2 regions of the Rhizobium sp. LEGMi-198b genome follow, and region 1 is predicted to be linked to the other one. Evidence: riboswitches for the same ligand, from Rfam matches in the RefSeq annotation. Region 1 holds a riboswitch; the other holds the start of a gene.
The links. Region 1 has a riboswitch for cobalamin ahead of ACXHXG_RS08035 (DUF1636 family protein). Riboswitches for the same ligand answer to the same signal wherever they lie in the genome.
Positions count from the first base shown of each region.

Region 1 (16,230 bases):
AGAAGGTGCGTGAGGCGCTGTCGACCGTGCGGCTGGAAGACTACGCGGAACGGCGGCCTGCGGATCTTTCCGGCGGCCAGCGTCAGCGTGTGGCGCTGGCGCGCTGCCTTGTGACATCGCCCGATGTCGTGCTGCTGGACGAGCCTCTCGCCAATCTCGATCGTCATCTCAAGAAGGAGATGGAGGAGACCTTCCGCGAATTCCATCAGCGCTCGGGCGCCACCATGGTTTATGTCACCCACGACCAGAGCGAGGCCATGGCGCTCGCGACCGATGTCGCAGTCATGTCCGAGGGACGGCTATTGCAGGTGGCGGCGCCGGCGGAAATCTATGCGCGACCGGAGGGACGGCTGGTCGGCGGATTGGTGGGGCAGGGCGCGATCCTGTCGCTCGCCATTCCGGATGGTAAGCCGCGGCTTATCGATTGGTCGGCGCTGAAGACGATTTGGAGAGAGCAGGGGGACGGGAACCCACGCGCCGATATCCTCGTTCGGCCCGAGGACGTGGTCGCCGATGCCGATGGTATCTCTTGCAGGGTGGACGCCGTCCTTTACGAGGGCGAGCGCTATGCCTTGCGGCTGTCGCTGCCGGATGGTCAGATATTGAGAGCCTATAGCCGCGAAGCGGTGAAAACGGGCGATGTCTACGCGGTCGCCGTTCGCTCGGCGTGGCGGCTGTGATCGATGCGGCGGGCGGGGAGACAAGACGGTTGTTCACGGTCCCCACCTGTGCTTGAGTTGCCCGATGTCACGAATGGGAGTCGCGCCATGTCCGATCAAAACTTCCCGATTTTCGATCTCGGCGCCTTCGAGGCGGCCGACGAAGGGGAGAAGAGGCGGCTTGGTGCTGAGGTCGACGAAATCTGCCGTTCGACCGGCTTTCTGGCGATTGCCAACCATGGTGTCGACGAGGCTGTAATCCAGGCCGTATGGGCAAAGACGCACGCTTTTTTTGATCGGCCCGCCGATGTCAAGCAACGGGCAAAAGCGCCGTATCCCGGCTATCCCTATGGCTATCTCGGCCCGGGCACCGAGGCGCTGTCGAAATCGCGCAACATCGACACACCGCCCGACCTCAAGGAAAGTTTCAACGGTGGCCCGCTTGCTGTGCCGGCCGGCATGACCGATCCGGAAGCGCTCGGCTTCTGCTATGCCGCCACAATCTGGCCGGATGGCCCGGAAGGCTTTGCGGATGCCTGGAAGGCCTATTACCGTTCGATGGAGGATTTGGCGGCGCGGATCATGCGCGTCTTTGCCACCGCGCTCGGTCTCGACGAGCATTTTTTCGACAGCTACGTCGACGCACCGATCAGCGCGCTCCGGGCGCTGAATTATCCCGAGCAGCGTGTCGCGCCGCAACCGGGCCAGTTGCGCGCCGGGGCGCATACCGATTATGGCAGCCTGACGATCCTGCTGCCACAGCCGGGCTCCAAGGGTCTGGAGATCATTACGCCCGACGGCCAATGGACGCCGGTGCCGCCGGTACCTGGCGCCTTCATCATTAATATCGGTGACCTGATGGCGCTTTGGACCAATGATCGCTGGGTCTCGACGGTGCATCGTGTCGTCAATCCGCCACCGGAAGAGGGAGGAATGCAACGACGGCAGTCGCTGGCGTTCTTTCACCAGCCGAACTGGTTTGCCGAGATCGCCTGCCTGCCGTCCTGTCTTTCTCCGGGCGAGGAGCCGAAATATGCCCCTGTTCTCTCCGGCCCCTATCTCATGGGCAAGTTCAAATCGACCGTAACAGCCAAGCCCAATTGATTTGGGCGAGCCGGCCCATATCTCCACAAACCGGAATGCCAGATGTCCCTGCGCCTTGCCACCTTCAATGTCGAAAACCTGCTGACCCGTTTCGATTACACCGGTTTCCGTAATCAGTTGCGCCAGGACCGTGTGTTGAAGCTGTTCGACGTGCAGAACGAAGCCATTTACAAGCAGCTCGAAGCGGCGCGCGTGGTCGCTGCCACCGACGACACGCGGCAGATGACGGCGCTTGCGATCGCCGATGCAGATGCCGACATCATTTGCCTGCAGGAAGTCGACAGCATGGCGGCATTGCAGGCTTTCGAGTACGGCTATCTCTACCGCATGGTCGGCAATGGCTACCGGCAGAAGTTCCTGATCGAGGGCAATGACGGCAGGGGTATCGATGTTGCCGTGATGATGCGCGAGGAGACGCGTGACGGGCAGCCGATCCTGTTGAAGGACATCAGAAGTCACGCCATGGTGACTTATCGCGATTTCGGTCTTTTCAACGATGAACTGGCCGCACTTGATCTTCATCTGGACGACAAGGTCTTCAAGCGTGATTGTCTTGAGCTTGATTTGACCATTGGTGGTGTGCCGTTCTCGCTGTATGTCGTGCATCTGAAATCGATGGGGCCGGCGCGGGAAGGGGGCGATGGCCGCCATTCGACCATGCCGATCCGCCATGCCGAGACGCTTGCCGTGCGCCGTATCATCGAGAACCGTTTTGGCGCCGGTCATACGGCGACGAAGAATTTCGCTATTTGCGGCGATATGAATGATTATCAGGAGCGCGTCGATGTCATCGGCACGCGCCACACCGGCTATCGTTTCAAACATCGGGATGAAGAGAGCCCGGCACTCGATGTCTTCAGCAAGGACGGTTTCGTTGAAAACGTTATGCGCCGGCGCGATGTGCTGGACCGCTGGACGTTGTATCACGCTCGCGGGCCGCAGGAGCAGTGGCTTTGCCAGCTCGATTATATCTGGCTGTCTCCGGCCTTGGCGCGCGCCAATGCGCAGCGGATGCCCGACGTCATCCGCTCCGGTCAGCCCTTTCGCACCATATTTCCGCCCGGACAGGAAGTAGAACGTTATCCACGTACCGGTTGGGACAGGCCGAAGGCCTCCGATCATTGCCCCGTCGTCATGACATTGGACCTACTATGACTCACGCTTTCAAACTACGAAACGACACGGCCGCCTGGCCGCCGGAAAATACTGTATTCCCGGTGGCCCGCATCGATCTTGCGGTTATCGCCGGCGATCACCCTTTTCATCTCAGCAACGCCGAGGCAGCGCAGGAAAACTGGAAGAAGGAGATTGCCGCCAATCCGGCACTTTTCGATGGGCGGATGATCTTTCAGCATCGCTTGTCGGTCAGCGAGCAGGCTGTAGAGGGCGAGGCATATGTGACGCCGTTCTCCACATTCATGTGGTGGCGCAAACAGAGGGAGCGCGGCGGCGGCTTTCATGTCTTTGCCTTTCCGGTCGCCGTCTCTTCCGACGGCGCGATCATTGCCATTCGCATGGCTGAGCACACCGCCAATCCCGGCCAGGTCTATTGTGCCGCGGGTTCGATGGATGAAAACGATATCGTCGATGGGCACTGCGATGTCGAGGGCAACATGCGTCGCGAAGTCATGGAGGAAACAGGCCTCGACCTGTGGGATGCGGTCGCGGAGCCGGGCTATTACGCCACGCATTCGAACCTTTCCGTTACCCTCTTCCGCATCTTCCGCTTCCCCTGGACAGCCGAGGAGATGTTGGAGCGGATCCGGGCGCATATGCTGGTAGACCACGAAAAGGAGATCGACGACGCGGTTGCCATTCGCTCGGCCGACCCTGCTGCGCATCATTATAGTTCGGCGATGCCGCCTATTCTCGCGTGGTTCTTCGGTCGTCGGGAATAGCTTTAGCTTGCGCTCAAATGTGTTGCCGTTATGTATGGTTGAGCAGGCGTCTACAGTCTAGAATCATGTAATGGAGGCAGGGGTGGCCCGCAGCTTCAGTGTCTATGATGTATTCACCGACAGAAAACTTGCGGGCAATCCGCTAGCCGTCATCTTCGATGCCGAGGGATTGGACGACGAGGCGATGCAGGCGATCGCGAAGGAGATGAATCTCTCCGAGACGGTGTTCGTTCTGCCGCCGCAGAACCCGGCGCATACCGCAAGCTTGCGCATCTTCACGCCCGCCCGCGAGCTGCCTTTCGCCGGCCACCCAACCGTTGGCACGGCGATCGCGCTGGCTGAGCGGGCGCATGCCCGCCATGGCGGCGACGTCGATCTCGTTTCGGTGCTGGACGAGCGGGTGGGGCCGGTGCGCTGCGCCGTCCGGCTCAGGCAGGAAAGGGCGGGTTTTGCCGAATTCGACCTGCCGCGGAAATCACAGCAAATCATGTTGCCGCTCGACCGTGCCGATATCGCCAATGCGCTCAGCCTGAAGATCACCGAGATCGGTTTCGAGAATCACGTGCCGTCGATCTGGAGCGCCGGCGTGCCGTTCCTGCTGGTGCCGGTGCACGATGTCGGGGCCGCCGAACGGATGGAATTCGATCCGCAACTCTGGGAGAAGACCGTACCCTTCGTCGACGGTGCGCTCGCCTCGGCCTTCATCTATTGCCGCGGCGCGCTCAATCACACGGCCAAGTTCCATGCCCGGGTATTCCCCGTCGGGATGGGCATTGTCGAGGACCCGGCAACGGGTGCGGCAGTGGCTGCGCTTTCCGGCGCGATAAACTATTTCGACCGGCTGCCGGATGGCCACCATCCCGTCATCGTCGAGCAGGGTGTCGAGATGGGCCGCCCATCCTTTATCCACCTTCACATCGACATCGACGGCGGCGATATCGCCAACGCCCGCATTGGCGGTCAGGCCGTACGCGTGGCGACGGGAATTCTTGAGCTTTGATTTTGTAAGGTTTTTGCGGCTCTTCGAAATTTTTTTGACGATTAACCAAAGAAAATTCATCTGGCCGCTGGACAATCAAACCGATCCTATTTATATGCCCGGTCACACCGCGAGCGAGCGGTTACGGGTGATTAGCTCAGTTGGTAGAGCAGCTGACTCTTAATCAGCGGGTCGTAGGTTCGAGCCCTACATCACCCACCAAAATTTCTTCTGAGAATTACCGCAAAGCCTTGAAAATAAAGGTTGTTGCGGTTTTTTGTTTCCGGAGCCCGGCGTTTGGCCACAAGGTCGCTATGCACGCATCATGCGGCGACATGGGCGCGCGACTTCATTGCGCATGATTGATTGCATAAGGTGATGCGGGAAGGCGGTTCGAGTAATCGGGATCCGGCGCAATCAGCGTTGCGAGAATCAGGATGCATCCCATCGCGACTACGGTGCCTGCATAAAGAATGAACGCAAGGTGACTTTGCATGGCCATGCCAAACCCAAAGTTCTCTGAATCTAACCGTTGGCGTTCAGGTAAGTTCCCATGATTGGAATTTACTGTGATCTCGCTTTGCCTGCTGCCGAATGACTCAAGAAATGCCGTCCTGACGACTGCGGCAGCATTTGGGGATTACCACCAGTGATGTGAGCGCTCGCTTTCCGCGGCGTTTCTTCCCATCAGATAGCCCAATCCAAAAATAATTGCGCCAATTGCGACGATCGTTGCGGTCGTTGTTTGGTGTTCCTGAGCGCCTATAGCTACGGCTTGCGCCTCGCGCTTGGCCATGGATGTTGCCGACTTTACTGCCCTTTTCACTCCTTCGGGCTGCTCTACCGGCGTTCCCGTGAAACCTGCATTCAATTTTGGCATCGCGTTCTCCTTCTACAAAAAAGGTAACTGCGGAAAAACGGAACTGTTCCTTCGGCCGCGTTCTACTCCTGACGCGATCTACAGATCGCTTTCATTCGAAGCGGGATCAAAATCATAAATTTTGCTGGAGGATGCACGGCGAAAACACACGCCAAACCTTCAATTCGCCATCGCTCGGCTTTGGGGAGATTACGCTATTCGGCTGGGGCTAACTAATGCCTCTTATGCCCGCCGCCTTCCATCACGCTGAATACGAAAATGGCTGCGAGAACCAGAACCAGCATATAATCGAAGGGGGTGAGCAGGTGCAACAGTTCCATGATGTTTCTCCTCCCAGAGAACATGTATCAGAACAATCGGCAGTATGTGCCTTTGTTCCGTGTATGCCAAGGTTTTCACATCCTGCGGTGCGATAACGCTGTTGTGCGGGGCACAAAGAAGTCCTTATTTGCATGGATGTGTCGGCGGTCACGGATGGTCAGCAGCCGGTTGGAACCATCGCGCTGCCATCGGCATTCTATTGTCAATAAAATTTATAGAGTATATTCCTATGCCGTAGGCATTTTCGGTTGCCGCCGGCGAAGTGTTCGGCGCAATCGATCGATCTGGAAGGATTTGGCGATGACCACTTGTTCTGACGATCAATCGCGTGATCGGCCCGTCATCGCAATCATCGGCGGCGGCATTTCGGGGGCGGCGGTTGCTTTTCACTTGCTGCAATCGGAAGCGCTGCAGCCCGGTCAACTCTTCATTTTCGAACCGCGCGCCAGGCTCGGGGCGGGGCTTGCCTATGATACCCGCGACCCCGCGCATCGCATCAATGTGCCGGCAGCTAAGATGAGCCTGTTTCCTGACGATCTCGAACATTTCCAGCGCTGGCTTCAAGACAATAATGCGCTGGAAGGCGACCAGACGGCGGTCGCGGCGAATGGCAGCCTGTTTCCGCGGCGCGGGCTTTTTGGTCGTTATATCAATGCCATGGTGCAGCCTTTTATCGATGGCGGTGCCATCACCCATGTCGCGGAAAGGGTTGCGGATGTCCGGCGGCTGGATGACCGATGGGTGATCACGGGCGAGGCAGGGCGGCGCTTGGAGGCGGATATTCTCGTCATCGCCACAAGCCATCCGTCGCCTCTGCCGCCGCGGTCATTGCAAAATGCGCTTGCCGGTCATCCGCGTTTCGTCGCGGACCCGACGCGGCCGGATGCGCTCGATGCCATCCGCCCCGGCGATCGGGTGTTGGTGGTCGGTAACGGCCTGACCTCCGCCGACGTCTTCGCCTCGCTGGAGCTGCGTGGTCATAAAGGACCGATCACCGCAATTTCCCGACGCGGGCTGCGATCGCGCGGGCATGCGCCGGTGAAGCAGGAGTTGTTCGGCGATTTCGTCAGTCAGCCGTCACGGACAGCGCTTGATCTTCTGAGGCGCGTGCGCGCCGCTATTCGTAAGGCAGAAGGCGAGGGATGGACCTGGCATGCGGTGATCGATCAGGTGCGCGCGCAGGGAGGGGATTTATGGCAGGCAATGCCGCTCAACGAGCGTCGTCGTGTGGTGCGGCATTTGCGGCCCTTTTGGGATGTGCATCGCTTCCGTGTCGCGCCGCAGGTTGAGGCCGTCAGTGAGGAGGCGATCAGCACCGGCAGGCTCGATGTACTCGCGGCTTCCGTCGCGTCCGTAGAGGCGAAGGGCGAGGTGATCGACTGTACGCTTCGGCTCAGCCGCTCGGGCAAGAGCCTCGATCGTCAATTCGATGCGGTCGTCGTGACGACCGGGCCGGGCCATCGCGGCATTCTGGGCTCGCAAGGCTGGATCGGCGCCCTTGCGGATGCGGGCTATCTCGCCATCGATGCCACAGGGCTCGGCCTTGCCTGCAATACGGCATCGCTGGCGCTCGGCGCTGATGGTAAGACGGCACCGTCGCTGCTCATTTCCGGACCTTTGGCGCGGGGCACTTTCGGCGAACTTATGGGCCTGCCCGAAGTGGTCGAGCATGCCGTTTTCGTCGCCGAACAGGTGGCGTCGGCGATTGCCCAAAATGCTCCCGACCACACCCAGCGCAAGCATAACAAGCCAAAAGTCGATAGCAGCTCGGCGTAAAGGTAGAAAAAAGTGCAAAAACGTTGCTTGAGCGATACATTTGCCCAAATTTACTCATATAAACTATACAATTTGTGAGTTATTATCTTGTTCGCACGGGGCGGCAGCGTTACTTCCGAGGTCAATGACGAACAGGACAAGCCGGTTGAGTCTCGATCGAATCGTGCCGGGCTTACAACAATCGACTTTGCAGTAAGTGGATAGCGATGCTCACGAAAAAAGGAAAATACGGGTTGAAGGCGCTGGTGGACCTGGCACGCCTCGGGCCGGGCGAAACTGCGTTTATCAACGACATCGCGTCCCGCAATAATATCCCGAAGAAATTCCTCGACACCATCCTGTTGGAACTGCGTAATGCCGGCGTGCTGCGCTCGAAGAAGGGGCCAGGCGGCGGCTATTCGCTATCGCGCCCTGCCTCCGATATCCGCATCGGCCATGTCATCCGCACGCTCGACGGTCCGCTCGCGCCGATCCGCTGCGCCAGCCGCACGGCCTATGAAGCCTGCGACGATTGCGCCGATCCGGAGCGCTGTCATGTGCGCCGTTCCATGACGGAAGTCCGCGACGCGATCGCGGCGATTCTCGACAATATGACGCTCGAACAGTTCGTCGCCGGCGGCGGGCCTGGAATCGAAATCGAAGAGCAGGAAGATTATCGCGCTTCGAATATCGGCTGACCCATTGAGTTCCCGAACAAGCTTAGTGTTCGCCGTCAGTGGCTTTTGAGAACCAAAGATCCCTGTAGATCGCGGCGGCGGATTCATCGGGCGCGCGATCCTCGGTCAGCCAAACCTTCCGGATCGACCAAGCGTCGTCACGGCTCGGAGACTTGCTGCATTGGTCCACATCCGAGGCGCCGACGCAGGGAATGAACCACGATGGCATCAAAGGCCGTGCTGCGTAGCCAGTTTCCGTGCGGGTGATCAGGACAGCAAGCCCTGCCTTCTTGTTGGCTTGCCACGGAAAGATGATCCGGCCTCCGGGCCGCAATGCTTTAAGCCATGATGCCGGTGGGGCGACTACGCCGGCATTTACGTAGATGAGATCGGCATTCGGCAGCGCCAGAGTGGTCGCATCGCCGTGGACGAGGGAAATTCCCTCGAATGGCTCCAGATTTGCGCGTGCACGGTTGGCCAAGTCCTTTTCGATTTCGAACGCATGAACATGGCCGTTTGGCAGGACCAGCATCGACAGGAGCGCCGTATAGTACCCCGTCCCCGCACCAATATGGATTACGGTGTCGCCGGACTTCGGGGCGGCAACGCCGATCCAGGCCGCATGCAGGAACGGTTCGCCATTATTGATGCCCTTTGTTCTGTCCAGAGCGACGAGCGCATTCTGATAAAGAATGGAAGGATCGGCGCCGGGCGTTTCAATGTAGCGCCGATTGACCTTTATCTGCCAAGGCCCAGGACCCAGGAACGCTTCGCGCGGTACAAGCTCGAAAATCCGTTCAAGCCTTTCATCATGGGAATTGCTGGCGGCAGCCATCATTTTCGCGTGAAAGGCCCGTATCTCTTCCAAACTGGCACGGCGATTTGCAGTCACGGTCTCTCTCCACCTTCCGATACAAAATTCGTCAGAGCGTCCAGTTCTTCGGCGGTGTTACGCCGTTGAGATGATAGTTGCCGACGATGTGATATTTCCAGCGAACCGGGTCGTGCAGCGTGTGGGTGCGGGCATTGCGCCAATGACGGTCGAGATTGAGGCCGATGCGGGTCGAAGAGGTGCCAGCGAGCTCAAACAGTGTATTCGAGGCTTCGATGGCTATTTCCGTCGTCAGGGTTTTCGCGGCAGCCACAGCAAGTGTGGCCTCGATCACATCATCTTCCGTTGGATTGATCTGAGCAACATCGATCTTCCTGCCGGCGCGTTCCAGCATGGCTGCGGCTGCCTCGATGCGAATGGCGATCTGGCCGATCCTGGCGATGGTCAGCGGATCATCGGCCGCTCGCTCGACGCCGCTGTCCATCCAGGGGCGGGCGTGCGTTTTCACAAACTCCACGGTCTCGGTGAAAGCGGCGCGGGCAATGCCGAGATCGATGCCGGCATGGATAATTTGGCCGACCGAACCGATGGTCGTCGCCCGCTCGAAGCCCTTGTGATGCGCGACGACAGCGTCGGCGTTAACGTAGACATTATGCAGAATGGTGGTGCCGCTGCCGGATGTGCGCTGACCGAAACCGTCCCAATCATCCATGATCTGGATGCCTTCAGCGCCACGCGGGACAAGTGCCAGGGTGAGTTCGTCGTCTGCGTTCAGCGCAAAAATACCGATCCAGTCGGCGAAAACTACGCCGGTGGAATAGAATTTGCGGCCGTTGACGCGATAGCCCAACCCGTCCGATGTCAGGCGCGTGTTGTATTGACCGGCCGTTCCGGTGCCGACTTCGGAAAATGCATTGCCGAAGCGGTCACCGGCCAGCGCCCTGGTAAAGAAGAAATTCTTCTGTTCCTCGCTGCCATCGACGCGAAGCGCTTCCAGAATGTAGAAATGGCTCTGCGGAATCTGGGCGATCGAAGGATCGGCTTCGGCCAGAATGGCTATGATTTCGGCAAGAACGGAGTTGGAAATATCGATGCCGTCATATTCGGACGGAGTGGTGATGCCGAGCAGGCCGGATTGCGACAGGGCCTCCAGCTCCTCGTAGGGCAACACCCGGTTGATGTCGCGGTCGCTTGCCTGCTGTGCAAATTGGATGGCCAGCGATCGCGCGATTTCCAGCGCTTCCTCGTCGCTTTGAATGCGGTGTGCGAGCGGTCTGGTGCGCTCGTGCAACTGTGAAACAGTTCCCATTCATAACCCCATCAACGATGGCATATCAGTGACTTAGCTGGCGAAAGCGCTATGATCGTAATTTCTATAGATCTACTATACAATAGATTTTCTTTGCTTATCCAGATTTCGCTATCCGCCATAATAGGCACCGAATGGAGAAATTGTAAGCGGGCGGCTCAATGCAGCCATCGCTCGCATCCAGGAGAGCGCCGTGGTCGCGACACTGATCCTTCCGGGTTTAAACGGCTCCGCCGAGGGGCATTGGCAGCGCCATTGGGCGCGCGATAAGACCTCTGCGGCCATCGTCCGTCAGGCTTCATGGTCGAGGCCGGTGCTGGAACACTGGTTGGCGGCGCTGGAGAGAGAGTTGGAGCGGGTGGAAGAAGCCTGGCTCGTCACGCATAGTCTCGGATGCCTGCTTGCCGCAAATCTCGCAGATCACCCCGCCGCCCGGCATGTGAAAGGCGCTTTTCTTGTGGCTCCCTGTGATCTCGACCGGACGGAGAGGCTGCATCCCGGCGCCATCGATTTCGGCACAATGCCGACTAAAGCTCTGCCATTTCCGAGCTTTGTCGTTGGCAGCCGCGATGATCCGTACATGGATTTCGTCGAGCTTCGGCATCATGCCGCGCGATGGGATAGTGAGCTTCATGATCTCGGCCATGCCGGCCACATCAATATCGCCAGCGGTTTTGGCCGATGGGAGCAGGGCTTCCAACTCTTTTCCGCGTTCACGAAGGGGGTCGAGGATCGGCAATTCAGGCGGGCAAGACCACCGTTGCACGACGTCCTGTGCGGGGCCATGCCATAAGCGTCGTCTTCCATGAAAAATGCGGTCGCAAGAAAGCGCTTGCTACCGGCGCATTTTCGCGCTTTCATATACGACTAAATAAGTAGACAATAGCGACAATGACATTTGTCGAGCCGTCAATGGCTCGATGTGTGTCCAGGTTGACGAAGGCAACGGGCTTCCTAGCTTGAATGGGAGCCCGCCCAGAGCATCCCGTCAGGTAGAGGGATGCCCTGGATTCAAGAACCAGAGCGTCCAATGCGTTTACGACGCGCGGCGCTCTAGCGGCCGAGCGTTTGATGGCCGCGAGCTGTGTGCGGGTCACAGGCAAAGTATCAGCGTGCCCTCAGAAAAGCATGATCGACCACCTCTTGCCCCAGGAGTTGATATGACGGTTCAGGGACTTTTTTCTGCCAGGGCAAATGCCTCGGCGCAGGCCTATGCGATGCCGCGCATCGCTGTCATCGGCCGCGGCTTTTCCGGCATGATGACGGCGATCGCCTTGATGAAGACGGTGCGGACGCCTTTTCATCTGCAGCTCTTCGACCCCAATTCCAGCGTCAGCGGCGGTCAGGCGTTGGCTTCCGGCCATAGCAGCGAAATCCTGAACAGCCGTGTGCGCGATCTCTCGGTTTCCGCTGGCGATCCCGATGATTTCAACGATTGGCTCTGTAGCAATGCCGCGTTCCGCAGTGCCGTGCCGGCGGCCATACCGGGCTTTTTGCAGATATTCGTCCCCAAAAGCATTTTCAGCGACTATGTGTACCAGCGCTTTTCCGAGGCATTGTCCTCGCGGCGGGATATTGCGGTGCAGGTCAGCGGCGAGACGGTGATCGGCCTTCGCCGCAGCCATGGCGACCGCTTTTTGGTGGAGAGCGCCGGCGCCGTCTATCCCCCGTTCGACACCGTGGTCCTGGCGACTGGTTACGGCATTGCCGATCACGAGCCGCAGAGCGGCGAACCGGTGGCGACGCCGACGACGGTCCGCGCCCGCCGCCTAGTGTCGCGCCCGCATACGGTCTTGCTCGGTAGCGGTCTGCGCGTCGTGGACCGGCTGCTGCAGATGCGCGACAACGGCTATGATGGGCAGATCACCATCGTTTCGAGACACGGCTTTCTGCCGCAGAGCCACACCCGCAGCAATGCCGATCCGGTCTTTCCTGCAGAAGCAATGCCCGGCAGTCTCAGCGAGATTGTGCGTTCTATTCGGCGGGCTTGCGAGAATGCGGAGGCGAGCGGGCAAAGCTGGCAATCCGTCATGAACGGCCTGCGCAAACATGCGCGCTCCCTTTGGCGCTCGCTGCCGGCCGGACAGAAGCAGCAATTCAACCGCCATCTGCGCGCCCTTTACGACAGCCATAGAAACCGTCTGCCGGAGGCTCTGTATGTCCGGCTGAGGCAGGAGCTGGCGGAGGGCAATACGCTGTCGCGTCGCGGGCAATTTCTACGGCGCACGCCGACCGGATTGATGCTGAAGCCGGCCGGTCAGCAGGGCGTGGAGCAGATCTATGCCGACGAGGTGATCGATTGCCGCTGCCGGGAGCCCGATCTCGATACGCCATTGATGCGGAGCCTGATCAACGCGGGCCTCGCCACACCGGATGAACTCGGTCTTGGCCTTGCTGTCGAAGCAACGGGCGCGCTTTCCACAGATGGCCGCATAATCGAGGGACTTTTCGCCATCGGCCCGCTGGGGCTCGGCAGCCTGCCGGACATCGATCTCGTGCCCGAGATCGTCACGCAGGCCTATGCGGCCGCCGAAGGCGTGGCGGCCCGGTTCTATCCGCAGTGCAAGGCGGTGTGATTGGGATTTTTGTCGCTCGCCTAAGCTCGGAGGCGAGGTCATTTGCCATGTTCAACAGCCCTTATGAATACGAGCTTCGGCCTCATCGCCATGCCTTATTTTTTGATTGAAATTAGTAACGTAATAACATAACAAATGCGCTTGCCATTCACGCCAGCCGGAATTCGGGGACAAGTGCAGACCTCAATGACACTACCATTGCTCGCTTCGATTTTCTGTGAGATGAACCATACCGATGGTGCTGCCGCCGGAATCATCCGGAGGGCGGCTGAAAAGGGAACACGGTGCGGATTACCCATCAGGGGCCAAAACCGTGGCTGCCCCCGCAACTGTAAGCGGAGAGCGCGTTCGCGACATGCCACTGGCTTCATGCCGGGAAGGTGCGAACGGGCTGTGACCCGCGAGCCAGGAGACCTGCCATCGATGACGTCAACCGCAACGGACGGGGTGTTCCGATGGAAATTCAGTGGTTGGGCGAGGGCGCGTTTGTGTCCGCAGGCCCTATCTTGACTTTGCCTCCGGCGAGATCTCCGGGAGGCTTTTCATGGATACAGCGAGAGAGCAGACGCATCGGATCACCGTATGCACGAATTGCCGTCACGTCGGCGCGCCATGCCGTCCCGGTCTTGATTTGCTGAAGCATCTACAGGCCGCCATTACCCAGGCTGGCGCGGCACTTTCCGACGATTTCAGTCTGGAGGGCAGCGTTTGCATGGCCGGCTGCGATCGGCCATGCACCGTCGCCTTCCAGGCAACGGCAAAGGCGACCTACCTCTTCGGCGACATCGCGGGCGAGGCGGATATCGGGGCACTCGTCTCCTTCGCCGAGCTTTACCGCGATCGGCCCGATGGCCTGACACGGGAAGGCGAACGCCCGAAAATGCTGGGCGGCAAGACATTGGCGCGCATTCCGGCTGCGATCGTTTCGGCCGAACGCCAAGCAACGCTCTTGCAGTAGGAGCGGGGTCATGCTGGAAAAATGCTTGCGACTGGAAGCTGACGGCGTCACCTGGGGCCCGCATAAGGGTAAACCGATCATCCGGGACATCAGCCTGTCCGTCAAAGCTGGTGATCGGCTGGCAATCATCGGCCCGAACGGGGCGGGTAAATCGACCCTGCTGCGCTGCCTCTATCGTGGTATCCGGCCGCAACGGGGTTGCGTGCATCTCGACGGCATCGATCTCTGGTCGATCGGCCCGCGCGAGGCGGCGCAGCGTATCGCCGTCGTCCTGCAGGAGACGCCGGGCGATTTTCCCTTCAGCGTCCGCAATGTGGTGATGATGGGCCGCATTCCCCATCGCAAGGGCATGGCGCGTTGGAGCGAGGAGGATCATGCGGCGACTGCGGCAGCACTTGTCCGCCTGGAGCTCAAGGATCTGTCGCTCCGGCAATTCGCGTCGCTTTCGGGCGGCGAAAAGCAGCGGGTATTGATTGCCCGCGCGCTGGCGCAAGAGCCGGAGCTGATCATCCTCGACGAGCCAACCAACCATCTCGATATCCGCCATCAGCTCGAAATACTGGAGCTGCTGAAAGGGATTGGTCTGACGATCATCACGACCTTGCACGACATTAATCTTGCCGCCGATTTCGCCACCCATGTCGCAGTGCTCGATTCCGGCTGTTTGACAGGCCACGGCTCGGCAACCGAGGTTCTGACCGCCGAGCGCATCTCATCCGCATTCCGTGTCGAAGCGAGCCGTCAGGTCGTGGGCGACACATCCCATCGTTTTACGTTTTCTCTTCGATAATTTGGAGCCATCCATGTCTTTCCGCATGTCCTTGTCCGCTACCGCCTTGCTGCTCGGCACGCTCTTTGCCGGTGCTGCTTTGGCCGAGCCCGTCACCGTGCGTAGCTGCAATCGCGATGTCACTTTCGACAAGGCGCCGGAGCGCGCCGTTTCCAACGATGTCAACCTCACGGAAATGATGCTGGCGCTGAAGCTAAGGGATCGCATGGTCGGCTACACCGGGGTTTCCGGCTGGAAGACGCTGGATGAGAAGCTGCGAGACGGCATCAAGGAAATGCCGGAGCTGTCGCCGAAATATCCAACCAAGGAAGTGTTGCTCGGAGCCAATGCCGACTTTTATTTCGCCGGCTGGAACTACGGCATGAAAGTGGGCGGCGAAGTGACACCGCAGACTTTGGCGCCCTTCGGCATCAAGGTCTATGAGCTCACCGAATCCTGCATCTTCGTCATGCAGAAGAACAAGCCGACCATGGACGACATGTTCGTCGACCTGCTCAATCTCGGCAGGATTTTCCGTGTCGAGGATAGGGCTGAAGCCTTAGTGGCCGACTATCGCAAGCAGCTCGGCGCTATCCAGGCGAAGATCAGCCATGCCGACGAGCCGACCCGCGTCTTCGTCTATGATTCCGGTGAGGAGAAGCCCTTCACCTCGGGCCGGTACGGCATCCCGACGGCAATGATCGAAGCGGCCGGCGGCACCAATGTCATGGACAATGTCGAAAAGAGCTGGACGGAGGTCTCCTGGGAGCCGGTGATCGAGAAAAACCCCGAGGTCATCGTCATCGTCGACTACGGCGAAGTCACGGCGGCCCAGAAGATCGCATTTCTGAAGAACAATCCGGCTTTCAAGACCATCGACGCGGTGAAGAACGACCGTTTCGTCGTGCTTCCCTATGTCGAGGCCACGCCGGGACCGCGCAATATCGAGGCCATCGCAACGCTAGCGAAGGCTTTTCACCCGGAAGCGATGTAACGAACGACAATGCCGATCCGTCCAGTCGATCACTGGACGGATCGCTTCCTGGATTTTCGCATGCGTATTGGCCTTCCCATTCTGATCCCTCTCCTGGTCGCTCTCCTCGCCATGTCGATCACGGCGGGCGTTTCCTTCGGTGCGGCACCGATCCCGTTTGCGACTGTCTGGTCGATCGTCGGCAACAAGCTGCATGCCGATTTGCTCCCCGTCACCTGGTCAGGCGGACAGGAAAGTATTGTTTGGGATGTCCGTTTTCCGCGCGTCATCCTGGCGTTGCTCGTGGGGGCCGGGCTTGCGGTCACCGGAGCGGTGCTGCAGGCTTTAACGCGAAATCCGCTGGCCGATCCGCATCTTCTCGGTGTTTCCTCAGGTGCCGCTTTCGGTGCTATCCTGGCACTGCTGCACACGGGGCTCATCCTCGGGCTATTGACCGTACCCTTGTTCTCCTTCGCCGGCGCGCTGCTGGCGATCGCAGCGGTGGCGCTGGTGACCCGGCTGACGCGTTCGCATTCGGCC
Region 1 is NZ_JBSYVH010000002.1:274,959-291,188, reverse strand. Features, by position in the region: gene ACXHXG_RS08100 (ABC transporter ATP-binding protein) at 1-680, shown strand, start outside; gene ACXHXG_RS08095 (isopenicillin N synthase family dioxygenase) at 768-1,763, shown strand; gene ACXHXG_RS08090 (endonuclease/exonuclease/phosphatase family protein) at 1,806-2,918, shown strand; gene ACXHXG_RS08085 (NUDIX hydrolase) at 2,915-3,661, shown strand; gene ACXHXG_RS08080 (PhzF family phenazine biosynthesis protein) at 3,744-4,661, shown strand; tRNA gene ACXHXG_RS08075 (tRNA-Lys) at 4,787-4,862, shown strand; gene ACXHXG_RS08070 (hypothetical protein) at 5,281-5,520, opposite strand; gene ACXHXG_RS08065 (FAD/NAD(P)-binding protein) at 6,142-7,617, shown strand; gene ACXHXG_RS08060 (RrF2 family transcriptional regulator) at 7,824-8,294, shown strand; gene ACXHXG_RS08055 (protein-L-isoaspartate O-methyltransferase family protein) at 8,317-9,165, opposite strand; gene ACXHXG_RS08050 (SfnB family sulfur acquisition oxidoreductase) at 9,197-10,414, opposite strand; gene ACXHXG_RS08045 (RBBP9/YdeN family alpha/beta hydrolase) at 10,608-11,207, shown strand; gene ACXHXG_RS08040 (FAD/NAD(P)-binding protein) at 11,575-12,990, shown strand; cobalamin riboswitch at 13,210-13,426, shown strand; gene ACXHXG_RS08035 (DUF1636 family protein) at 13,535-13,948, shown strand; gene ACXHXG_RS08030 (ABC transporter ATP-binding protein) at 13,959-14,738, shown strand; gene ACXHXG_RS08025 (ABC transporter substrate-binding protein) at 14,752-15,711, shown strand; gene ACXHXG_RS08020 (FecCD family ABC transporter permease) at 15,772-16,230, shown strand, end outside.

Region 2 (16,230 bases), on a different contig from region 1:
CCGTCGGCAGTTCCAGGGTTACGAACTGGCCCGGCAGATAGCGGAACCAATTATCCTTGTCGGAGCGGAATGTGAAGGTCATCACATCGGGCGCTTCCGGCGTTGCCGACAGGCATTCGAGCAGATGCTGCCTGTCGCTCCATGGCTGCATCTGATCCAGGTGCTGATGACGGAGAGAGATGGTCATGTTCATACTCAGGCAACCGCCGACAGCTTGGCCTGATCGCCCTGCAGCCGGTTGATCATGAAATTCGAGTACCACTCGACGAACTGCATGACGCCGCCCTCGTGGAGTTCCGAATAGGGGCCGGGCTCATAGGCCGGCGAGCGTATACCGAAGGCATTTTCCTCGACGATGCGACGGTCCTGATCGTTGGTTTCCGTCCAGACATGGGTCAGTTCCTCGAGGTCATAGTCGACGCCCTCTACCGCATCCTTATGCACCAGCCATTTGGTGGTGACCGCGGTTTCCTCGGCGCTGATCGGCAGCACGCGGAAGGAAATGGCGTGGTCGCCGAGAAGATGGTTCCACGTTGTCGGGTAATGGAACAGGATCATCGCACCGATATTGTTGATGGTGACGTCAGGCGATAGCGGCCGCTTGACGGCGCGCCTGCCGGACATGGTGTAGCTTTCAGCCCCTTCGATCAGCGGCATGCGGGCGGCGCGGAACTGACCATCGGGTGCGATCTTGAATTGGCTCGGCAAGCCGGCGGCTTCGCAGCGCTGCCAGTGCTCAGTGATGAGGGGATCGTTCATCGCACCTTGTACACCCGTGATGGTCGGCGCTTCCGGGTAGGTACGGCAGAGCTCCGGATGATTGGCGGCGCAGTGATAGCACTCGCGATTGTTCTCCCATACCAGCTTCCAATTGCCCTTTTCGATAATGGTGCTCTGGAAGGCGACCTTCGTCTCGCCGATGCGATGCGGCGCCATGTAAGGCTCGATCGCGGCGCGGACCGGGGAGAAATCCGGGGCGTTTTTCGCCAGACAGATGAAGATGTAGCCGCCGACGCTCTCGCAGTGAACCGGCTTCAGGGAGAACTGGCTCTTGTCGAAATCCTCCGCCATCTGCCGGGCGAAGAGCAGCGAACCGTCGAGTTCGTAGGTCCACTGATGGTAAGGGCAGACAAGCTTGGCCGAAGAACCGCGCTCGGATGCGCAGACACGCGAGCCGCGGTGGCGACAACTATTGTGGAAGGCGCGGATGACCTGATCCCGGCCGCGGACGATAACGACGGGATAATCGCCGACCTGGACCGTGAAATAATTGCCCGCCCGTGGCACTTCGCAATCATGGCCAATGAACAGCCAGTCGCGATAGTAGATCATCTCCATGTCGAGCTTGAAATAATCGGGGTCGGTGTAGAAGGCGTGCTCCAGGCTGAAACCCTGGCGGCGGTTCTTCAATTGTCGCAAAACGTCGGTGCCGATATCCATGTGCCTATCCTCGTGCAATACCAGGCAGTAGGCAGAGGACATGCACCGGCCGGCCTTAAACAGCCCAACGCATTACCCCCCGACTGCCCGCCGCGGTCAGTGAAATCTATCATCCCCAAGGCTGGTTTCCGGGCTCTGGAGCGGTCCTCAAGAGGACCCCATGGCGCCTTCCCAGGTTGTTTTCGACCCAGTGGCTTTATCTGCCATGCCTCACTCCACCACCGTTGCGGGGGCAGCGCCGGATTTTGACCGGCTTCCCAATTCTCCGCCTCCCTAATAGACGGCACCTTGAGATTGAGGTCATCATAGCTCCCGCGTCGCGCGTCGCTCTGCTGCAATGCGACATCGGCTTCGAAATTGGCGACAGGTGAAATGAAGCTTCGAAATGACGCGAATTTTGTTGCGATAATACGAGGCAATTCAAGCTATTAGCCTGGCGCTGGCGAGACGATCGTCCGCGCGAACCGCTCTGCGCTCCATGACGCTTTATCTTGATTGCGACAGACCGGTCGGCGGCGATTTTTGGGGACGGTCTTGTACCGCGGAGAGTCCTTCACGAACCGTCAGCCTTGGGCGCTTAAGCCCGGCTCAAGCTAGGCGATCTATCAACTGCTATCCATACCCATACCGTGAGTGCCGCCATGGCCAAGCTCAGATATTTCGACGCCAAGAAGCCCGCCGAACCGGAACCGGAATTGCCGGCGGCCTCCCATAGCGAATTCCTGCGCACCGGCCGTATCACCCGCGACAGGGCGCATTGGCTGGCCGAAGAGCGGCGCTATCTCAGCTATGAGGAAGTGGCCGAGCGCACGGCGAATAAGCTGCGGAATGCTGGCGAAAAGACCCATGATCGGCTGAACAGCTTTCACCAATCGATTCGTTTTCCAAAGCTGATCTTCCATCACACGCTGAAGGACACGCCGCATCTCGGTTATTGCCATGTTACTGCGGCGCGAACGCAATTTGCGCAGTATGAAGAGGTGAGCTGGGCCTTCTACATCGCCAACTTCTTTGCCCGCATCGGGCAGAACGACAATTTCTTCGAAAATATCAGCCTGAAATATTCACGAATGTATTTTGCCGTCGCCGTTTTGCCGGATCAGGAATCGCCGGAAAAGAAACTGACGATCAACCGCGAGATCCGAGGCAATGGCGTACTCTTCCACACGCACGATCCGCAGATCGCTATCCGCAACGTGCTGCTGCTTGGCGCACGCAACGAACAGCTCCGCGACATCATTCGCCAGCTTTGATCATTGATCCCCAAACTTGAAAAGCATAAGAACGGCCTGAACTACAACGGTCAGGCCATGGCGCGACACATAGACATTCTCCAGGATCCCGAAACGGCTATAGCTGCGGCGTCGGAAACGCTTGCCGAGGGGCTGCCGATCGGGTTGCCGACCGAGACGGTCTATGGGCTTGCCGCCGATGCCACCAATCCCGCTGCTATCACCCGAATCTACGAGACTAAGGGCCGGCCCCGCTTCAATCCGCTGATTTGCCACATGAGCGATCTTGCCATGGCGGAACGCCATGCGATCTTCGACCCGATCTCGCGGAAGCTGGCCGAAGCCTTCTGGCCCGGTCCGTTGACCCTTGTGCTGCCGCTGCGGCCGGAAAGCGATATCCATCCGCTGGCGACCGCGGGGCTTGATACGATCGGCATCCGTGTGCCGCAGGGTTTTGCGGGCGAGTTGATCCGCGCCTTCGGCCGGCCACTCGCCGCCCCCAGCGCCAATACGTCCGGCAAGATCAGCGCTACCAGCGCCGATCATGTTCATGACGATCTTGGCGAACGGATTACGCTCATCCTCGATGCCGGCGCTTCGGTCGTCGGCGTTGAATCGACGATCGTCAAGGTTGAAGACGGGGAGATGCGGCTGCTGAGGCCGGGGGGCCTCGCGGCGGAGGAGATCGAACGGATCGCGGGTCAGCTCCTCAAGCGCAAGAACGGTGCCTCGCCGGCCATTGAGGCGCCAGGCATGCTTGCCTCCCATTACGCGCCGGGTGCTGCGGTGCGGCTCGATGCGACTGCTGTTTTACCGGGCGAGGCGTTGATCCGTTTTGGCCGGCCGGACATTGCCGGTGCGGAGAACGCGGCCATGGTGCTCGATCTCAGCCCGTCCGGCGATCTTGCGGAAGCCGCCGCCAATCTGTTCGATTTCATGAAACGCGCCGATGGCAGCGGCGCGGCAATGATCGCCTTTTCCAGCATTCCCGACGAAGGCCTCGGCGAAGCCATCAACGACCGCCTGCGCCGCGCGGCCGCGCCCAGAGAGTAAATCCGGTCAAAGACACATCGGCAAAGGACACGCCATGAGCAGCTCCGCCCCCTCCTCCGCCCTTCTGGATCGCTTTGCCGCGATCGTCGGCGAAAAGCATGCCGTGCAGGACCCTGCGGAGATCGCACCGCATCTTATCGAAAATCGCGGGCTCTATCACGGCGCATCGCCCCTGCTCTTGAAGCCGGGCTCGGTGGAAGAGGTTTCGGCAATCCTGAAGCTTGCCAGCGAGACCGGCACGGCCATCGTACCCCAGACCGGTAACACCGGCCTTGTCGGTGGCCAAACGCCCCGCGAGGGCGGCTCTGACATCATCCTCTCATTGGAGCGCATGAACCGCATCCGCGACATCGATCCGGTCGGCAATACCATGATCGTCGATGGTGGTTGCATCCTGGCTGATGTGCAGAAAGCGGCGGAAGAGCATGGCCGCATGTTTCCGCTGTCGCTCGGCTCCGAGGGCTCCTGCCGCATCGCCGGCAATCTCTCCACCAATGCCGGCGGCACGGCCGTTCTTGCCTACGGCAATATGCGCCAGCTCTGCCTCGGCCTTGAAGTGGTGCTGCCAACCGGCGAAATCTGGAACGGCCTGCGGCGGCTGAAAAAGGACAATACCGGTTACGACCTGCGCGACCTCTTCATCGGCGCCGAGGGAACGCTCGGCGTTATCACCGGCGCGGTGCTGAAGCTTTTCCCGCAACCGCTTGGCCATCAGGTGGCTTTTGCCGGTATCCAATCGACCGAAGACGCACTGACACTGTTCAAGAATGCGGCCAGCCTCTGCGGCCCGGCGCTGACCGGCTTCGAGCTGATGCCGCGCATCGGCGTCGAGTTCACCGCTCGCCATATTCCGGGCGTGCGCGATCCGCTGGAAACAGTGCATCCCTGGTATGTGCTGATCGATATCTCCACATCGGATTCGGCCGAGACCGCGGAGGGGATGATGACGACGCTGCTGGAGCAAGGTTACGAGGCCGGCCTGATCCAGGATGCGACCATCGCCAATTCCGAGGCGCAGCGGAAGGCGCTGTGGCACATGCGCGAGAGCATGTCGGACGCGCAGAAGCCGGAGGGCGGCTCGATCAAACACGACGTCTCCGTGCCGGTCGCGCAGATCCCGAAATTCATGCACGAGGCGGAGAAGGCAGTGATGGCCGCCATGCCCGGCGCCCGCATCTGCGCTTTCGGCCATATGGGCGACGGCAATATCCACTACAACATCTCGCAGCCCGTGGGAGCGGACAAGGCGGAGTTCATCGGCCGCTGGCGCGAAATGAACAAGATCGTGCACGGGCTGGTGCTGCAACATGGCGGCTCGATCTCCGCCGAACACGGCATCGGGCAATTGAAGCGCGACGAACTGGCTTCGATCCGCCCTGAAATCGAGATGGATCTGATGCGCCGGATTAAGACGGCGTTCGACCCGGCAGGGATCATGAATCCGGGAAAAGTCCTCAAGATCTGAGAGCCGGTTGGCTGCCTTAAACGGGTAGCAACACGCTATGGAAGGGTTCGGCATGGGCGACAAACGCGTATATGTGACGTCAGTCAGCAGCAGCGGCGTGCATAGTTTCAGCAAGCAGAACAAGGATCACATTCAACTGCTGACGGGGCTCGGCGTGGAAGGCGACGCGCATATGGGGGTGACGGTAAAGCATCGCTCGCGCGTCGCGGTCGATCCGACGCAACCCAATCTGCGTCAAGTGCATATTATCCACGAGGAGCTGTTCGACGAACTCACAGAAAAGGGATTCTCTGTTGCTCCAGGCGACATGGGCGAGAATATAGCGACCCGAGGGATCGACCTACTTTCCCTGCCTCAAGGGGCGCGCCTGCATATCGGCGAGGAAGCGATCGTGGAAGTGACTGGGCTTCGCAACCCGTGCAAGCAAATCGACGATTTCCAGAAGGGCCTGCTGCATGCGGTGCTCGATAAAGATGCCGATGGCGGTCTGATCCGCAAGGCTGGCATCATGGGTATCGTCTCGCAGGGTGGCCGCGTGCAACCCGATGACGCCATCCGCGTCGAGCTGCCGCCGCTGCCGCATATCAAGCTCGAGCGCGTCTGATAAAAAAGAAGCGGCCTTCCGTTGGAAAGCCGCCTCGTTATGCCGCTCTCATGTCGCGCTAGCTTTGCAGCCTGCTTGATCAATCGAAATCGTCTTGGCCCGAATTGCCGCCGCCATTGCGGTTGCCCGAGATGATCTCACGCTTGCCGACATGGTTGGCGGGGCCGACCAGACCGTCCTTTTCCATGCGCTCGACGAGCGAGGCAGCGCGGTTATAGCCGATGCCGAGGCGGCGCTGGATGTAGGAGGTCGAGCACTTCTTGTCGCGCATGACCACCTTGATCGCCTGTTCGTAGAGATCGTCGCCGTCTTCCGAGGCGATGGCGCCCTTGTCGAAGACAGCCGTGTCTTCTTCCTCGTCGTCTTCTTCCTCGTCGGCGGTGACCGTATCGAGATATTCCGGCCGCCCTTGAGTCTTCAGATGTGCGACGACCTTTTCGACCTCTTCATCCGAAACGAAGGGACCATGGACGCGCGAGATGCGCCCGCCGCCGGCCATATGCAGCATGTCGCCCTGGCCGAGGAGCTGCTCAGCGCCCTGCTCGCCGAGGATGGTGCGGCTGTCGATCTTCGAGGTCACCTGGAAGGAGATGCGGGTCGGGAAGTTTGCCTTGATCGTGCCGGTGATGACATCGACCGACGGACGCTGCGTCGCCATGATTAGGTGGATGCCTGCGGCGCGCGCCATCTGCGCCAGACGCTGGATCGCGCCTTCGATTTCCTTGCCGGCAACCATCATCAGGTCGGCCATTTCGTCGACGATGACGACGATATAGGGCATCGGCGTCAGGTCCATTTCCTGCTGTTCTTCGATCGGGGCACCCGTGCCCTTGTCGAAGCCGGTCTGGACCATGACATGGATCGTCTCGCCCTTTTCACGGGCCGAAGCGACGCGGCTGTTATAGCCGTCGATATTGCGGACGCCGAGGCGCGACATCTTGCGATAGCGATCCTCCATCTCGCGCACGGCCCATTTCAGCGCCATGACGGCCTTCTTGGGATCGGTAACGACCGGGGTCAGCAGATGCGGGATGCCGTCATAGACAGAAAGTTCGAGCATTTTCGGATCGACCATGATCAGGCGGCATTGCTCCGGCGTCATACGATAGAGCAGCGACAGGATCATCGTGTTGATGGCAACCGACTTGCCCGAACCGGTGGTGCCGGCGACCAGCAGATGCGGCATCTTGGCGAGTTCCGCGATGACGGGCTCGCCGCCGATCGTCTTGCCGAGGCCGAGCGCCAGCTTGTAGCCACTCCTCTCGAAATCCGCGGACTCGATCATTTCGCGGAAATAGACGGTCTCCCGGGTGACGTTCGGCAGTTCGATGCCGATGACATTGCGACCGGGAACGACGGCGACGCGGGCTGACAGAGCCGACATCGAGCGAGCAATATCGTCGGCAAGGTTGATGACGCGCGAGGATTTAACGCCGGGAGCCGGCTCGAATTCATAGAGCGTAACGACAGGGCCGGGACGAACATGGATGATCTCGCCCTTGACGCCGAAGTCTTCGAGCACGCTTTCAAGAAGGCCGGCATTCTGCTCCAGCGTTTCCTGCGTCATGATCACGCCGGTCCGGGCGGCAGGCTCCTGCAGCAGTTCGCGGGGCGGGAGCTCATATTCACCCTCACCGCTGCGGGCGATCGGCCGCCATTCCGGAAGAGCCAAGGCATTAGCCCTGCGCGGTGTAATCTGCGACGGCGGCGGATCGATCAGACGCTGTTTGGCGGCTTCGACGGCGGGAATGACCGGCTTTGCTTCAACCATGGGAGCGGCCGCAGCCGGCGCCGGCGTGCGAACCGGTATCGGCGCGACGACCATGACCGGAGCCGGAGAAGGCAGGCTCGGAGCCGCAGCCGGCTGAACCTCGACAATGGCCTCTGCCTCACCGGCAAATACTGCGGTGACGAAGGCGGGCGGGATGAACGCGACAGGTTCCGTCACCTTTGCGTCCGCTTCGACCGGCGCTGCGGCCTCGATCGAGGCCGGCACAAAGGGCGCCAGTACCGCAGCTTCGAGCGCGGCAAGCTCGTCCATCACGAATGCGCCGACCGGGGCCGGCTCCATAGCCGGAGCAGGTGCGGCGGAGGCAACGGCCGTTAAAATTTCGGTCTGTAGCGGTGAGTCTACGGCAGGCGACGGGCGGCGGCATTCGACGACGCGGAATTTCGCGACGATCGATTCGACCTCAGATTGGATCTCAGGAACGAGCATCGGCTGGACCGGCTTGCCCTTGATGGCGGAGAGGAATTCACCATCGAAGGGCATGGCGTCCCAGAAGGCGAAATCCGAGAGATGGGCAAGCCGCGATTCGACCACAGGCGCGGCGACTGATTCTTCAACTTTCGGCAGCGACGAGGAGGCATCCAGCGCGATCGCGGGAGCTCTATGGAATGCGGTAGCGATGACGGTCATCTCCAATGCGTCCGGCTGCATCGCCGGAGATTTCTGAATTACGGTAGGCTTGAAGGTCTCACCCACGAACGGCATGTCTTCCCATGGCGGCAGTTGGAATTCTGCCGACTGGTCCATCTGCGGACGATCGATAGAGCCATGTGATTCGGGCACCGGCGGCTCAATGACGCGCATTGCGGCGTGGTTGACGGCCGCGGGCGCCGAGGTGGGCGCAGGTTCCACGGGCGGACGCCGGCTGATGATCTCGGTCTCGCGCGTGCGGGTGAAACGGACGTTCGGTCCCATCAGGAAGGCGTTTTGCCAGCCGGGCGAGGCAAGCTCCTCTGCGGAGATCCCGTGCGGCGTGACAGGCATGATGGGGCCGCTTGCCGCCGTGCTGGCTTGCAAGGCCTCCACGACAGGTTTTGGCGCGGCGGCGATTCGCAGGCGAGCTTCTTCGGCATGCCGCAATTCCTCGGCACGGCGCTGTTCTTCCGCGCGCCGCTTTGCTTCGCGCGCATTGCGGATTTTTTCTTCCAGGAATGCGCGGCGGGCAGCGATCTGCTCGGCCCGGCGGGCCTCTTCTGCGACCTGCTCCGGGTCCGGCTCACCCTCCTGCTGGAAGCCGGTTGCCGCATTCGAAATGTTCGTTCGAGAAAGACGCATGAGACCTGCAACCCAGTCATTGATATTGCCGATGGCTTCTCAAATCGAATAGGGCAAGGACGGTTAATAAGTTCCTTCTTATCGGCCTCGAACGCACTTATTCCGCGTCTCCAGAACCCGAGGGCGACCCATACCGGCACGGCTGCAACAGGTATGCCGACGGCTTTCGCGCCGCACATCGAAGCGGCGCGAGGCATCAATTTTGGCGCTGTTCGTTATTTATTGGAAAGCTGGGCGATCGAAAGCAGCGTATCGGCACTGATGCCGACGCTCGAGGAACCCGACAGAATCGATAGGGCGGGCGATGTCGACGAAGTGGTGTTGTTCTCGATATCGTACATGGCGGAGAACCGCTGCAGAAGCTTGTTGACCTTGTCCGGGTCCTGCAGGTCGGTGACATCAAGATAGCTGCCCAACACCTTGGCCTGCTGATCGACATCCATCGAGGAGATCGAGCTCGGCAGGTTAAAGGTCGTCGTCATGACCGAATAGAGCGCGCTATCGCCCATGATGTCGTAGATGGAATGGATGTCGGGCGCCTTACGCTGGAAATAAAGCGCCAGGCGAACACCAGGATTGGTCTCTCCCTGTTGATCCTCGAGGGTCTGATGCAGGAAGAGGTCGTTCGTCTGAGAGATCGCGCCTTGGTTTTGCGCCGTACCCTGTTTCGCGTCCGTCAGGTTTCCATCCGTGTCGAAGTTGAACGCCTCGACAATGCTCTTGAACTGAGCGCCATCATCCGTGTTGACGAAGCTCTTGGAGTCAGTCGTATCGGAGGCGAAGGCCTTCTTCAGCGTGGCGGTGGTGACCTTCTTCGGGTCGATGCCATTGGCAGTCAGGATGAAATCGGTAAGCTTGCTGTCAGCGAGAAGGTCACTGACACTGGTGATCTTAACGATATTGGTCGCGAAATAGGTAGCGGCATCCTTGGCGTCGCTGGTGGCCTTCGTGAGCTGAGCGCCCGTCAGTCCGGCCCGCTTGTCGCTGGAATATTCGGAAATGTAATTATTAATCTGCGTCTCCGACAGAGCCTGGACCGGCTGCTTCAGCTTGCCATCGCTGCCGAAGTTGAAGGCCTTGGCGAGATCGGTGAAACGCGTGTCCTTGAGCGAGTTGACATAGCTCTTCGAATCGTAGGGATCGCTTTCAAGAACCTTCTTCATCTGCGTCTTCGACATCTCGTCCGAGCTGATGCCGTAAGCGCGCAGCGCCATTTGGTAGAGCTCGGGAAGATCGTCATTGGAATCGTCGCTGTCGGCGGTCGCATTGGTGGCGAAGAAGTCGTCAATATCCTTCACGCTGGCGATGCGGGTCTTGTAATTGTTGACCGCATCCGTGGTGAGCGACGTCTGCGACGTCGCGTAATTACTCATATAGCCGGTCGATGCCGCATTGATCTCGGCCTGAGACTGCGCCACGTCGCCGGACGCCAGCGTACCATCCGACTGGAAGTTGAACGCCGCAACAACGTCGGTGAGGCCAAAAATGGAGGCAGTCTTGGAGTCGGCGAACGCGTTTTTGAATACGATAGCAGGGGTGCTCGCATCGACCCCATACGCTGTCTTGACATAATCGAAGAGCCGCGTGTCCGAGGTCAGTTCGTCGACCGAAGTGATGGAACCGATGTGATCCTTGTAATAAAGATCGTTATCGGTAGCGCCGACCTCGGTCGTGTATGAGGGAACGGTGGAATTGTAGGCGCTCATGACCTCGGCCGTCTGGCCGAGCGTCTGCGGACCGCCCGGATAGTTGGTTGCGTAGGCGGCCGTCGTCGTGCTGAGCTGAGTGGAGGACTGCGCTTGCGAGCCGCTGGCAACCGTGCCGTCGGCCTGGAAATTGAACTGCGCCATCACATCGATGAGCCCGTTCGTCTTGGCAACACCCGCATCCTCGGCCGAGGCATTGAATTGGTCGGCCGTGATATAGGTCGGGATGTCGAAAGCGATTTTGACATAGTCGAACAGCTTGGGATTGGAGGTAAGCTGGTCGACGGAGGTGATCGAGCTGATCTGGTTCTGATAATAGGTCGTATCGGCGTCCGCCGTCGACGTCTTCACGCTTCCGTCGGAATTGAAATTGAATTCCGCGACGAGCGCCTTGTCGGCGGCGCTGCCGTTCTGATTCACAAAGCTGGTCGAATCGCTGACATCACTCGTCAGCATCTTTTTCAGAGTTGAATTCGACACGTAGGTCGGATCGATCCCGTAGGCCTGCAGCACGTAATTGCGCAAGCGCGTATTGCTAAGGAGATCGTCGACGGTTTTAACGCTGCTAATGTTCTGGCTGTAATAATTGGTTTCAGTCTCGGCGTTGGTTTCCTCAGTCGTAAAGGACTGCTGATAAAGACCGACCAGATCGCCTTCCTGTTCACTGGTTTGCGCCGTCGTATCGCTGCTCGTGCCGAAATTGAACGCGGCGGCGAATTCCTTGTAGCGCGAATCCGTCAGCTTGTTCGCGAAACTAGTGGAGTCGCTGAGGTCGCTGGTCAGCACCTGTTTCATAAAGGCCTTGGCATAGGTCATGTCCGAAAGGCCGTAAGCTTCCATAGCGTAGCTATAGAGCTGATAGTCGTTCATGAAATCGTCGACGCTGGTGACTTTGCCAATATTGGCATTGTAATAGTCGATCGCACGCTTGTTCTGCGTCTGCGATGCCACCTGATTGAGGGTCGTCGCCATGCTTCGGGTCGCGATCGAATAGCCAAGATAGGTGGATATCATCAGCGGGCGTCCAATAAATCTCTAATATATGGCGGCGAATCTATCGGCATTCTCGCAGATAAACCTTACCTGAGACTTACAATACTTCGGCCGCCGCGTGCACCAAATCGGCACGACCGGTTGCGCGCTCCCATTCACGTTATGGAAACCCTGATGCATTCGACTTTGCTAACCATTTGAGGACGCAAAGTTTTCTTAACCGCGATTTTTAAGCTGTCTGGAAGGGGGGCCGCCTAATCTGCACCCAACGAGAGGACATGACGTTCTCCGTAAGAAGACCGGAAAACCGGCTCTCAGGTAAAGCAAGGGTAGAGATTAGATGACAAATACCGTCCTGAAGCCCGATTGGGCTGGAACCACACTGCGGCTGGATCCGACGCGCTTTCCGCAACAGGTCAGCTATGCCATGCGGGGTGCCGCGGGTGATGTCACCATCACGATCGACGAACGCGGCGCGGTGCTGCGCAAGATCTTGCCGTCCAGTGGCCTGCCGCTGTCGGTCGCATTGCCGAAGCGTGCCTTCAAGGGCGTTGCCGCCCGCGCCATCGACCATGGCGACGGCGAAGTCACGGTGACGCTGGAATTGCATCATGAGGATCCCGATCTCTGCATCCCCCTCCTCGTCGCCCATGATTTGAGCGACATCGCCGCCGACTGGCGCTCCTGGTCGGAAGCCTTCCGCATTCCGATGATGATGATCGAAGCCGACGGCGTCGCCCGTCCGCTGGAAGAGCATCTGGGCGGCGTCGCCACCCGCGACATCCAGCCCCGTCGCCGCCACTCCTATTTCGCCAATCGCCGCCCGCGCTTCCTCGTGCGCCGCTCGACCGGCAAGCTCGGCGTCAAGATGAAGATCGAAGGCCGCGAGATTATCGCGCGGCGCTGAGGCGCATTCGTTCGCTTACTAAATTCTCAAGAATCGGCCGCGGGAGAGGCAATCCCGCGGCCGAAATCTTTATGGCGTCAGTGAGCGCTCCATGATGATGGTTCGTTCGTCGCCGTAGAAACTGTCTGAGACACTGTTGAAGCCGAGCTTCTCGTAAAAGCCCTGTGCAGTGATGGACGACGGCACGGACAAGGTGGTGATGCCGCCTGTGATAGCCGCCTGTTCGATTTCAGCCATGAGGCGGGCGCCAATGCCGCGCCTTTGTGCGGAAGGAGCAACGAACACCGTGCGGACAACGGCGCCATCGAGGCTGGCAGTACCAACGATGCTTCCGCCATCGATCGCCACGAAGACCGTTCGGCTGCCCAACAGCTTGCGCACGGCAGCGGGACTGAAACTATCGGCAACGCGATCGATGATATCGGGAGAATAGTCCTTCGCATTGACCTCCCGAAGTGCTGCAAGGATCACGTCGCTGATTGCTTCAGCGTCTACCTTGGCAGCAGGGCGGATTTCACATGCCATGACGCCCCCTTGAGAACCGCATGTGGCAAACCCCCTCCCCTCACGGGACGAGGAACAAGAACGACAGAAAGAGGCCGGCAAAGACGATCAGGCCGACCCGATTGTTGGACTTGAACAGGGCAAGGCACTGCGCGCCATCGTTGATATCAAGCACGGCGATTTGATAGGCGAACATGCAGCCGGCGACGATCAGGCCGAGATAGGCAAGCCAGCCTGCTCCCGCCAAGGCGAAGGACACCAGCATCAGAAACAATGTCGCGCCATAAAGGCCGATCAGCCAGAGGCGGGTCTGATCACCGAAAAGCCGCGCGGTGGAGCGCACGCCGATCAGCTCGTCATCCTCCTTGTCCTGATGCGCGTAGATCGTGTCATAGCCGATCGTCCAGAGAATGGAGGCGGCATAGAGCACGATCGGGGCAAAGGACAGGCTGCCGAAGAGGCCGGCCCACCCCATGAGAGCGCCCCAGGAGAAGGCGAGGCCGAGGAAGAATTGCGGCCAATCGGTAAAACGCTTTGCAAAAGGATAAAGCGCGACGACGGCTAGCGACAGGATGCCGAGAACGACGGCGAACCAATTGAATTGCAGCAGCACCAGCAGGCCGACCAGAGCCTGCAGCGCAATGAACATCTTGGCCTGCCAGCGCGTCACCCGGCCGGACGGCAGCGGACGTGAGCGCGTGCGGGCCACTTCCATGTCGATCTCATGATCGACCAGATCATTATAGGTGCAACCGGCGCCGCGCATGGCGACGGCCCCGATGAAATAGAGGATGAGGTGGTAGATCAGCAGAAAGCCGGGCGAAGGCTGGCCCGCCGCAACAGCAGCATTAGCCGCCAACGCGGCCGACCAGAAGCAGGGCCACATCAGGAGCTGCCAGCCGATCGGCCTGTCCCAGCGCGCGAGCTGCGCATAGGGCCAAAGCGCCGCAGGCAGGATGCGATAAACCCAGTTGCCGGATGATGCGTCTGCGACGCGCCCGTTAATGTCGCCTGTCTTTTGCATAGACGACTAGTAGTGACATCTGGCGGGCGCGGTCAAGCGGCAGGGCTGACGCCCCGCTCTTTTCAGTTCAGCGTGAAATTGAACTTGTAGCTGGCGGAAACGCCGACCAGCAACTGGTTGCGGTCGCCGCGTTCTCGCACGAGGCTGCTATCGGCAGCCGGGCCGGTCAGGCGGGAATATTCGACGAAGGCGCTCGTGGTCCAGTTTTGGCTGGCCTTCCAGGTCAGCGCACCGCCAGCGCCGACGGACTTCACGCCGCCGCCCGGATTATAGCGGCTGAGGCCGGAGGCTGCGGACTGCTTGGCGTTAACGCCATAATAGGTGTCGAAATAATCAGGGGAAGCGAGCGTCATGCGCGGGCCGCCGGAGAGGCGCAGTTCCGGCGTGATGTCGGTGAACGCGTCAATGGCAGCGTCGGCGACGACACCGCTATGCGCGCGAATGCCCTGGCGGACTTCGACACGGGCGCGCAGCCAGTCGGTCGGATAGGCTTCGACGAAGCCGCCCACTTCGGCGCCCCACTTGACCTTCTTCAGGCCCTTCAGCTCGTGACCGTCGCTGGAATCCCGGCTCGGCACGAATTTGCCTACGATACCGGCGCGGATGCCGTCATTGTCGATGAACGCGAAAGAGGGATTATCGTTGCGCGAGGAGAAACGCGGGCCTGGGCCCTGCTTGCCGACGGAGATTAACGGCGCCCATTGCAGCTTGTTGTGTTTGCTGCCTTCGAATTTCGGCGCGGTGAAACCGGCTGCACCGACGCTTAGATACCAATCACCCGACCAAAAGTGCTGACCGTCCCCGGCCGAAGCGGCGCCCGCAGAAACAGCGAGCAGGCCGAAGGTGAAAAACAAACGCGATTTCACAAACACAATCAACTCCATAATACGCAATACAAAGGGCCATACACGCCCTTAGAGTTGCCGCAAATTATCCCGATCGCGTTACCGCTCTCTTAACCAAACACGACTGAATTCGAGGGATAAGGCGAAACTTAAAAAAGGCAATTTCACCGGCTCCGAGCCTGCGCCGATGTGTCGCGGTGATTTAATTCCGGCACAGGTTACTCAATCATTGGTATTGCCTACGCCGCTATTGGGATTCCGATATCGGCAATTCAAAAAGAGAGCGGAATGAATACTATATCTTTGATTTCTCTCACTGCATTTCTCGGTATCGGCTTGACGCTTTCAGGCTGTGTCGGCACGCCAATCGATGGCACCAAGCAGAACCAATATTCCCACAGAGCGATCTCCGGCAAAAAGACCGCGCTTGGCATGGTCGCGTCCGTGAAGCGGGATTGTACGTTCGACGCCTACCCCTATACGGGGATCATCAAGCAACCTAGCCACGGCAAGGTCACTTTCGAACACGGCCCGGTTCGGGTTAAATACGATAAGGACAGTGACGCCTATGTCTGCAGCGGCAAGCCGGTCGAAGGTACGACGGTATATTACACGTCCGATCCTGGCTTCACCGGCACGGATCAGTTCGCTCTGCGCATGACCGTGTTGTATGCAAATAAAGTCAGCGACGAGAATCTGACTATTCAAGTGGTCAAATAACGCTGTCCTGCCCGGCTGGGCCAACATCAAAAAACGCCGAGCCATGGCAATCCACGGCTCGGCGCAACCTCAACGGCGATATTTAGAACGTCACCTTTTCCAGCGGCGCACGGGTTGCCTCAAATAGCCTGAGCTTCGCTTCCCGCTCGGCAATGTAGTTGCGGTTATCAGGAACAGCGAACTGGTTCTTGGCAATCTGGATCTGCATGATGAAGAGTTCATCCCAGCGGAAGCCCATTTCCGAGCCGGCCAGATAAAACTCCCACATGCGGAAGAACTTCTCGTCATAGAGCGCGACAGCCTCGGCCTTGCGCGCCACGAAGCGGTTGCGCCAATGCCGCAGCGTATGGGCATAATGCATCGGCAGGATTTCGACATCCTTGACCAGCAACCCGGCCTTTTCCAGCGGTGCCACGGCCTCTCCGACGGATGGAATATAGCCGCCGGGGAAAATATACTTCTCGATGAAGGCGTTCGTCCCAAAACTCGGCTTCGGACGGGCGATAGAATGCAGCACCATGACGCCATTGTCGTCGAGCAATTCGTGGACCTTGCGGAAGAACTTGCCATAGTCGCCGATGCCGACATGCTCGAACATGCCGACCGAGACGATGCGGTCGAACTTCCTGCCGGTCATATAGCGATAGTCCTGAAGCTCGAACCGCATGCGGTC
Region 2 is NZ_JBSYVH010000001.1:620,421-636,650, forward strand. Features, by position in the region: gene ACXHXG_RS03050 (FAD-binding oxidoreductase) at 1-193, opposite strand, end outside; gene ACXHXG_RS03055 (aromatic ring-hydroxylating oxygenase subunit alpha) at 196-1,440, opposite strand; cobalamin riboswitch at 1,543-1,746, opposite strand; gene ACXHXG_RS03060 (DUF6656 family protein) at 2,082-2,693, shown strand; gene ACXHXG_RS03065 (L-threonylcarbamoyladenylate synthase) at 2,751-3,725, shown strand; gene ACXHXG_RS03070 (FAD-binding oxidoreductase) at 3,760-5,190, shown strand; gene ACXHXG_RS03075 (MOSC domain-containing protein) at 5,243-5,794, shown strand; gene ACXHXG_RS03080 (DNA translocase FtsK) at 5,874-8,858, opposite strand; gene ACXHXG_RS03085 (DUF1217 domain-containing protein) at 9,074-11,578, opposite strand; gene ACXHXG_RS03090 (DUF6101 family protein) at 11,898-12,464, shown strand; gene ACXHXG_RS03095 (GNAT family N-acetyltransferase) at 12,534-12,989, opposite strand; gene ubiA (4-hydroxybenzoate octaprenyltransferase) at 13,030-13,992, opposite strand; gene ACXHXG_RS03105 (MipA/OmpV family protein) at 14,055-14,864, opposite strand; gene ACXHXG_RS03110 (hypothetical protein) at 15,126-15,557, shown strand; gene ACXHXG_RS03115 (cyclopropane fatty acid synthase) at 15,640-16,230, opposite strand, start outside.
Region 2: it holds a riboswitch for cobalamin, as region 1 does, so the genes downstream of both, ACXHXG_RS03055 (aromatic ring-hydroxylating oxygenase subunit alpha) here and ACXHXG_RS08035 (DUF1636 family protein) in region 1, are expected to answer to the same signal.